Regions from separate parts of the Polaromonas sp. P3_B4 genome, predicted to be linked through region 2. Evidence: riboswitches for the same ligand, from Rfam matches in the RefSeq annotation. Region 2 holds a riboswitch; the other holds the start of a gene.

Region 1 (4,224 bases), 1.2 Mb from region 2:
CCGCATGAGCGCCACGCCGGTGCGCACCGACTTGCCGCCGCCGTTGCTGGGCCAGCATACGGATGAAGTGCTGCGCGAGGTACTGAACTATTCAGACGCCCAGCTATCTGAACTGAAGAGTGGCAAAACCATTTGATGCAGCAACCTTCCACAAAGAGGTGACTCGATGAAACACAATTTTGTTCTGGTGCACGGCGCGTGGCACGGCGGCTGGTGCTGGCGGCGGGTGGCGCAGGCGCTGCAGCTGGACCACCACAAGGTCTTCACGCCGACACTGACGGGCCTGGGCGAGCGCGCGCATTTGCTCTCACCCACGATCAACCTCGACACGCACATCAACGACGTGATCAACCTGATCGAGGCGGAAGAGTTGCATGAGGTGACGCTCGCGGTGCATTCCTATGCCGGCATGATCGGCACGGCCGTCACTGACCGCATGCCCGACCGCATCAAGCACCTGGTGTATGTGGATGCGGTGGTGCCCAAGCCCGGCGAGAGCTGGAGCAGCACGCAGGCCAGCGCCACACAGCAGCAGCGCATGGCGGCGGCGCAAGCTTCACCCAGCTTCAGCTTTCCGGCGCCCGACCCGGAGGTGTTCGGCCTGCACGATGCTGACCGTGAATGGGTGAAGCGCCGGCAGACACCGCACCCCGGCAACACCTACCAGGCACCGCTGCAGTTTGACATGCAGCGCGTAGCCGCCGTGCCGCGGACTTTTGTCAGCTGCACGCAGCCCGCCCTGGCCACCATCGAACCCAGCCGGCTGCGCGTGAAGGACGCAAAGTTCTGGGACGGTGCATGGCTGCCGAATTCGCGCGTGGTGGAAATCAAGACCGGCCATGACCCGATGATCAGCGAACCGGCTGCGCTGACGAAGATTTTGCTGGAAAGCGCTGAATGAGCCCGGTGGGCCGCCGCCAGTTCACTGCCGTGCTGGCAGCCGGGCTGACCGTGCCCCAATTTGCGCTGGCCAAAGACACGGCCTTGCCTGTGCCGGCCTCTTTGCCGGCTGCCGCTGGAATCGCCGCCCTTAAAAATGAGCCGCTGGTGCTGCTGGTCAGCCTGCCCGGCTGCCCATTCTGCGAGCTGGTACGGCGCAACTACCTGCTGCCAGGGCAACGAGACGGCAGCCTGCACGCCTGGCAGCTCAACATCAGCGACCGCACGACACCGCTGACCGGCTTTGACGGCCAGGTGACGACAGCCGCCGCGCAAGTCGCGGCATGGAAAGCCGGTTTCACCCCCACGGTGCTGTTTCTGGGCCCGGCCGGGCAAGACCTGGCGGAACGGCTGGTTGGCCTGGCGTCTGTCGACTTTTATGGCGCCTACCTGGAAGAGCGGCTGACGCAGGCGCGCAAAGCTGTGCTGGCGCTCAGGTAAATGAAATGCAGACCGCCCCATTCGCAGCCGTGGGGATTTCTGGTTGCTATTGTTTTGATAGCTGCTCGCGCAATCACTGATTGGGCAAATGGCCTTTTTCATGCTTAAAACCGCCCCAAAAATAGCCCCGCAAAGGATTCTGGCGTGTCGCACAGCGTTTTTTGCCCCTGCACAACAACCTGCCAGCCGTCACGCGCATGACTGACCAGGAATCGCTGCTTGCCGCTATCCACGAGGAAGTGGTCTTGCAGGCCTACAACCCAGCCTGGCCCCAGCAGTTTGTGGCTGAGCGGGACCGCCTGCTTGCGCTCTCCCCTCAGCTGCCGGCCCGCCTGATCGACATCCAGCACATCGGCAGCACAGCCGTGCCCGGCCTGGCGGCCAAACCGGTGATCGACATGCTGGCCGGTGTGGAATCCATGGCGGCGGCCGAGGCGCTTCTGGCGCCGCTGTGCGCCAACGGTTACACGACCTCCGCTGAATTCAATGCCTCGCTGACCGACCGTAAATGGCTGATGCGCTGGACAGAAGGGCGGCGCACGCATCATCTGCACCTGGTGGTTCACGGCGGCGAGGTGTGGGCGCAGCGCCTGCGTTTTCGCGACGCCCTGCGTTCGGACCCGGCGCTGGCGGCGCGCTATGCCGCGCTCAAGGCGGAACTGGCGGCCAGGCACCCGGGTGACCGCGAGGCCTATACCGATGCCAAAGCCGCGTTTGTGCAGGCGGCCAGCGAAGGCTGAGCCTCCCTGCTTCCTACTATTAAGCCGCTGAATCAACCCGCTAGACCTGTACTGAACGCCGCATTCACGCTTGGCAAAACAGGCTTCGGTGGTAAATTCAAACCCGTTCAAGCAGGAGAGCGCTGCCCCAAAGGCAGCCACCGAAGGCGCAAACTTCCATAATCGCTCAGGTCCCGTACTGCCCGGAACACACAGCCGTCTGGAGAGACGCCGCACGCAAGGTGCAGCGCACCGAAGGAGCAAAGCCGAAGCCCCAAGCAACGGCTGAATCTCTCAGGTAACAAGGACAGTGGAAGCGGCCGCAAGCATGTGATGGCTTGGCGGTTGCCACGATTCTTCCGATTCAACAGCAACCCCTGGCACGGCGCTTGCGCTACTGCAATGTTCTGCTTGAATGAAAAGGAATCGCCATGAAAGTCATGGTTTTGGGTGCGGGTGTCACGGGGATCACCACGGCCTGGTATTTGGCGCAACGCGGCCATGAAGTCACGGTGGTGGAGCGCCGCAACGCGGCCGCGATGGAAACCAGCTTTGCCAACGGCGGGCAAATATCGGTGAGCCACGCGGAGCCCTGGGCCAACCCGGGCGCGCCGCTGAAAGTGCTGCAATGGCTGGCGCGTGAAGACGCACCGCTGCTCTTCAGGCTGCGCGCCGATGTGAACCAGTGGCTGTGGGGGCTGGAGTTTTTGCGCAACTGCACGCCCGCGCGCACGGCACAAAACATCAAGCAGATCGTGAACCTGGGCATGTACAGCCGCGGCGCGCTGCAAAAGCTGCGCGCCGAGCTGGGCCTGCTGTACAACGCGCAGACCAAAGGCATCCTGCACTTCTACACCAGCCAGGCAGAGTACGACGCGGCGCAGGAACCCGCGCGCATCATGCGCGAGCACGGCTGCGAACTCGACATGAAGACGGCCGACGAATGTGTGGCGATTGAGCCCGCGCTGGCACAATGCCGCGGCAGCATCGTGGGCGGCAGCATGACGCCCAGCGATGAATCGGGTGACGCCCGCGCGTTTACCGCTGCGCTGGCCACGCGCTGCGAGCAAGCCGGTGTGAAATTTTTGTACAACACCACGGTGCTGGGCCTGGATGCCGCAGAGGGGCAGCTGAACGGCGTGCAGGTGGCGATGGGCAGCGGCGAGGCCGGTGGCAAGGTCGAGATGCTGAAAGCCGATGCGTACGTGATGTGCCTGGGCGCCTTCAGCGCGCAGTGGGCCAAAGTGCTGGGGCAAAGCCTGCGTATCTATCCGGCCAAGGGTTACTCGGTCACGCTGCCCGTGATCAACGAGGCGGCGTCGTACCAGGTGAGCCTGACGGATGACGAGTACAAGCTGGTGTTCTCGCGCTTTGGCAACCGCTTGCGCATTGCCGGCACGGCCGAGCTTAATGGCTACAACACCGAGCTGAACCTGGTGCGCTGCAACGCCATCGTGCGCCGTGTAAAACAACTCTTTCCCGACATGACGGACGGCGAAGGCGCGCAGTTCTGGACAGGCCTGCGGCCGGCCACGCCGAGCAACGTGCCTTACATCGGCAAAAGCAAGGCCTCCAATGTCTTCCTCAACACGGGCCACGGCACGCTGGGCTGGACGCATGCCTGCGGCTCGGGCGCGGCGATTGCGGACATCGTGAGCGGGCGCGTGCCGGAAGTCGACTTTGCGTTTACGGGGATGGCGGCGCCGGGGCGTGTGATGGCATTGCCGGGAATGGTGAAGGCCTGAGCAAGGCCTGAAAGGCGGGTCTGAAGCACGGGGTTCTGCAGCAGGTGGGCGGAAACGGTAATATCGCCCTCCGTTCATCAGCTGCTTGCCGCCATGACATCACCCGCCACTACGCCCCCCGACGGTCTTCCCACCTACAGGCTCCTTACCGGCCCTGACGACGCGAGCTTTTGCCGCCGGGTGAGTGAGGTGCTGGCGCTGGGTTACGAGCTTTACGGCTCGCCGGCGGCGACCTTCAATGGCGAGAACGTCATCGTGGCGCAGGCGGTGCTGTGGCCTTCGCTGCGCAAGGCCGGCTGATGAGCCCAGCCCAGCCCCTGAACCCCGCAACGCTTCAAGCCATGGCGGATTTCCCGCACCAGCTGGAGCAGTTTTACGAC
Region 2 (4,224 bases):
AGCACGCCGAAGTAATTGCCTTCGGCCATCAGTTGCGGCACCGTGACGGCTGCCGTGCTGACCTTCACCTCGATGCCCAAGGGCTTTGCGCGGGTCTGGATCACCTCAATTGTTTGCGGGTGGCAGTCGCCTGCGACGATGAAGACATTGCTTTTGCTTTTCACGCTGCGCTTGGCCAGGGTCATGGCTTCGGCGGCGGCGGTGGCTTCGTCGAGCATGGAGGCGTTGGCGATCGGCATGCCGGTCAGGTCGCAGACCATGGTCTGGAAGTTGATCAGCGCTTCCATGCGGCCCTGCGAAATCTCAGCCTGGTAGGGCGTGTAGGCCGTGTACCAGGCGGGGTTCTCGAGGATGTTGCGCAGGATCACGCCCGGCGTGTAGGTGCCGTAGTAGCCTTGGCCAATGAAGTTCTTGAACACCTGGTTCTTGGCCGCGATGGCTTTGAGCTGCTTGAGCGCGGCCGCCTCCGTGACGGGGGCCGGGATGGCCATGGCGGTGCTGCGTGCAATCGAGCGTGGAACAATGCCTTCCACCAGCGCGCGGCGCGAGGCTGAGCCCACGATGCTGAGCATGTGGACTTCGTCGGCGTCATCGATGCCGATGTGGCGGGCGATGAATTCGGCAGGGTTTTCAAGATCGCCCAAGGGCTTGGCGGATTGCATCAACATGTCGGGTCCCGTGTCAGGCTTGGCAGCCAGGAGTCAGAAAAAAGAATCGGTCAGAAAATCAGGCAGCGAAGGCGGTGTAGCGGGTTTCGTCCATCAGCGCGTCAAGCTGCGTTGGGTCGGACAGCTTGACTTTGAAAAACCAGCCGGCGCCCATCGGGTCGCTGTTAGCGAGAGATGGGTCGTCTCTTAGGGCTTCGTTGATTTCGGTGACTTCGCCACTCAAGGGCATATACACGTCGGCCGCGGCCTTGACGGATTCGACAACACCGGCGGTTTCTTTCTGGGCGAAGGTGGTGCCGACAGCCGGCAGGTCCACAAACACCACATCGCCCAGCGCATCCTGCGCATGCACGGTGATGCCGACGGTGGCGACGTTGCCTTCAATCTTGACCCATTCGTGGTCTTCGGTGTATTTGACGGTCATGAGGTTCTCCAGGGGTTGAGTGGGGTGAATAAAACGGGGAGCTTGATCTGGTGCTTAACCGCGGTAGTAGCGGGCGGGAACGAAAGGCATGGCGGCCACTTCCATGGGCACCGGCTTGCCGCGCACGATGGCGTTCACGCGTGTGCCCAGCGCAGCGAACTCAGGTTTGATGTAACCCATGGCGACGGGCTGGTTGATGGTGGGGCCCAACAAACCGCTGGTGACTTCGCCGATAGCCATGCCGTCGGTGCTTTGCAGTTCGGTGTGGTCGCGTACAGGGACGCGCTCCAGCGCCACCAGGCCGATACGCTTGCGGGTGAGTAGGGCGGGGTCTGCCAGTTGGGCCAGGATTTTGTCCGCACCCGGAAAGCCGCCGGCACGTGCGCCGCCGGTGCGGCGGATCTTTTGCATGGCCCAGTTGAGGTTGGCCTCCACCGGCGTGGTGGTGGTGTCAATGTCGTTGCCATAGAGGCACAGGCCCGCTTCCAGCCGCAGCGAATTGCGCGCGCCCAGGCCGATGGGTTTGACTTCAGGTTGCGCGAGCAGCGCGCGTGCGAGTGCGTCAGCTTGCGAAGCAGGCACCGAGACTTCAAAGCCATCTTCACCGGTGTAGCCGCTGCGGGTGATGAAGCAGTCGCAGCCGGCCACGCTGAAGCGGCCGCCGGTCATGAATACGAGTTTTTCGACACCGGGCGCCAGGCGCTGCAAGGCAGTGACGGCCTGTGGGCCCTGCAGCGCCATCAGCGCCATTTCCGGCATGGGGATGACTTCGCAGCGCGAGCCGATCTTTGCCTGGATGTGTGCAATGTCGCCGACCTTGCAGGCGCCGTTGACGATGACAAAGAGGTCGCCGCCGTTGGCGTAGTCGCGGTTGAAGAACATCAGGTCGTCGATGATGCCGCCGTCGTCGTTCAACAGCAGGCCGTAGCGCTGCTTGCCGGCGGGCAGGTCGATCACATCAACGGGTATCAGGGATTCCAGCGCGACTGCGGCATCAGCACCCACCAGGCGTAGCTGGCCCATGTGGGACACGTCAAAAAGGCCGGCAGCCTGGCGTGTGTGGTGGTGTTCCGCCATCAGGCCCGCGGGGTACTGCACCGGCATCGAATAGCCCGCAAAAGGCACCATGCGCGCGCCAAGCTCCACATGCAGGTCATGCAGGGGCGTTTTCAACAAGGTTTCGGGGGCGGCGGAAGAGGTGGACGAATCGGACAAGGCATTCTCCAGGGGGCAAACACGGTCATGGCAAGAACTTGTTCTCAATCCATGGGCTGCCCCTGCTGTCCACTTTACCTGAGAGATTCACCCGGCGATGCAGGCTTGCTCCTTCGGTGGGCTGCCCGTGAAAGGCGGCCTCTCTCCAGTAGGGAACGCCTTGCCGCGTGGTGCGCCGCAGGGCGGTTGCCAGTCCTTTTGCCTGAGCGTTCAGTGCTACTCAAGGGGGGTGCCCCCAGGGTGCTCGTGCGCCTTCGGCGGTTTTCGCGAGGAAAACTCTCTCCTGACACCGCTGAGTGTAACGGAAGCCGCTGTCGGCTCGATCAGGCGGCCTGGTGCTGCGGCAGCAGCATGGCGATGCGCTCGCTGATGGAGTCGGCGCGCTCGTGGCCCGCGATTTTTTCGATTTCCTCGATCATTTCGCGCGAGGCGCTGAGCATGGTCTCGCGGTCTTTGGCATTGCGCAGCGCTTCGCGAAAGCGCTCGGCCATCTCCGGGTTGCGCCGGGCGAACATGCGTTCGCAGATGTCGAACAGGAACATCCGGGTTGTGGCAAGCGAGCGCTTGCCTTCAAATTGATCGGCAGAGACCTGAATGGCCTGGGTGGTTTCGGGGCTGGGAAAGTTCTGTAACTGCGCCGGCGTGAGTGTTTGGGCGGGTGCAGGCGCAGGGTTTTTTGCCGGCGCGGACGTCTTGCCGGGATGGGCTTCCAGAAAGCCGTCGCGCAAAAGGCGCAGGGCAATGGCTTCGCCGTCGCCCTCAAACAGCGGGCGGAAGTCCTGGGCCGACTTGCTGCCGTCGGCCATCAGCAGCAGGGTGCGCTCGCGCTGGCCTAGCGTTCTCACGCCGGGCTTGAGCTCGGCACGGGCGCGGTCGGTTTTGTGGAGCTGCATGGATTTCATCCTGAAATGAAACCCCGAGCATGGCTGCTGAAAATGACAGCCTCGTGAATCCCGTCCGAAAAGCTATTTTGCGTAGACGAGATCCCGCAGAGCCAGCGACAGCTGCGGGACGTAAGTGACCACCATCAGGCAAGCCAGGATGACGAGCACAAAGGGGATCAGGTGGGTCACGATGCGGTCCAGCGATATCCTGGCGACGGTGCAGGCCGCGAACAGGTTCACGCCGAAAGGCGGTGTGATCATGCCCAGGGCAAGATTGACCACCATCACCAGCCCGAAGTGCACCGGATCGATGCCGAAATGCACAGCCACTGGCGCCAGGATGGGTGCCAGAACAATGATGGCGGCGCTGGTTTCAATGAACATGCCGATGATGAACAGCGCCGCGTTAACGCCGAGCAGGAAGAGGGCGGGCGATTGCAGCACTGCTTCCAGCCAATGGCCTATGGCGTCCGGCACGCCGGCCCGGGTGATCAGAAAGGCGAACAACCCGGCATTGGCGATGATGAACATGATCACGGCGCTGGAGAGCACCGATTTGCGCAGGATGACGTACAGGTCGGCCGGCTTGATTTCGCGGTAGATCACGGTGCCGACGACCAGCGCATAAAACACCGCCACCGCCGACGCCTCGGTCGGCGTGAAAATCCCGCCGTAAATGCCGCCCAGAATAATCACCGGCATCAGCAGCGCCCAGCTGGCCTGCCAGGTCGCCTTGCCAAAGCTCAGGCGGCCGTCGCCGTCGTGCTTGCCCCAGCCCTTCCAGCGGCAGTACAGGTGCACGAACAGCATCAGCGCGCAGCCGATCAAAAGCCCCGGGCCGAAGCCGGCGATGAAGAGTTCTCCGATCGAGACCTCGGCGCTCACGCCGTAAAGAATCATGGGGATGGATGGCGGAATGATCACGCCCAGTTCTGCGCTGGTGGCCTGCAGGGCTGCGGCGTAGGCGGTGGGGTAGCCGTGCTTGATGAGCGCCGGGATCAGGATGGCGCCTATGGCGAAAGTAGTGGCCACA

The links. A riboswitch is a leader RNA that binds a small molecule or an ion and turns the genes downstream of it on or off. The one in region 2 is predicted to bind glycine.
Region 1: another riboswitch for glycine. It lies ahead of AC1DVV_RS16790 (D-amino acid dehydrogenase); the one in region 2 lies ahead of gcvT (glycine cleavage system aminomethyltransferase GcvT).

Annotation. Positions count from the first base shown of each region.
Region 1 covers NZ_JBFUGQ010000001.1:3,526,793-3,531,016, forward strand. Annotated here, with positions in the region: gene AC1DVV_RS16770 (CaiB/BaiF CoA transferase family protein) at 1-136, shown strand, start outside; gene AC1DVV_RS16775 (alpha/beta fold hydrolase) at 167-901, shown strand; gene AC1DVV_RS16780 (thioredoxin domain-containing protein) at 898-1,380, shown strand; gene AC1DVV_RS16785 (GrpB family protein) at 1,578-2,120, shown strand; glycine riboswitch at 2,223-2,311, shown strand; gene AC1DVV_RS16790 (D-amino acid dehydrogenase) at 2,531-3,844, shown strand; gene AC1DVV_RS16795 (DUF1737 domain-containing protein) at 3,938-4,144, shown strand; gene AC1DVV_RS16800 (DinB family protein) at 4,144-4,224, shown strand, end outside.
Region 2 covers NZ_JBFUGQ010000001.1:2,280,015-2,284,238, reverse strand. Annotated here, with positions in the region: gene gcvP (aminomethyl-transferring glycine dehydrogenase) at 1-668, opposite strand, end outside; gene gcvH (glycine cleavage system protein GcvH) at 727-1,092, opposite strand; gene gcvT (glycine cleavage system aminomethyltransferase GcvT) at 1,147-2,307, opposite strand; glycine riboswitch at 2,363-2,466, opposite strand; glycine riboswitch at 2,488-2,603, opposite strand; gene AC1DVV_RS10805 (hypothetical protein) at 2,631-3,200, opposite strand; gene AC1DVV_RS10800 (TRAP transporter large permease) at 3,273-4,224, opposite strand, start outside.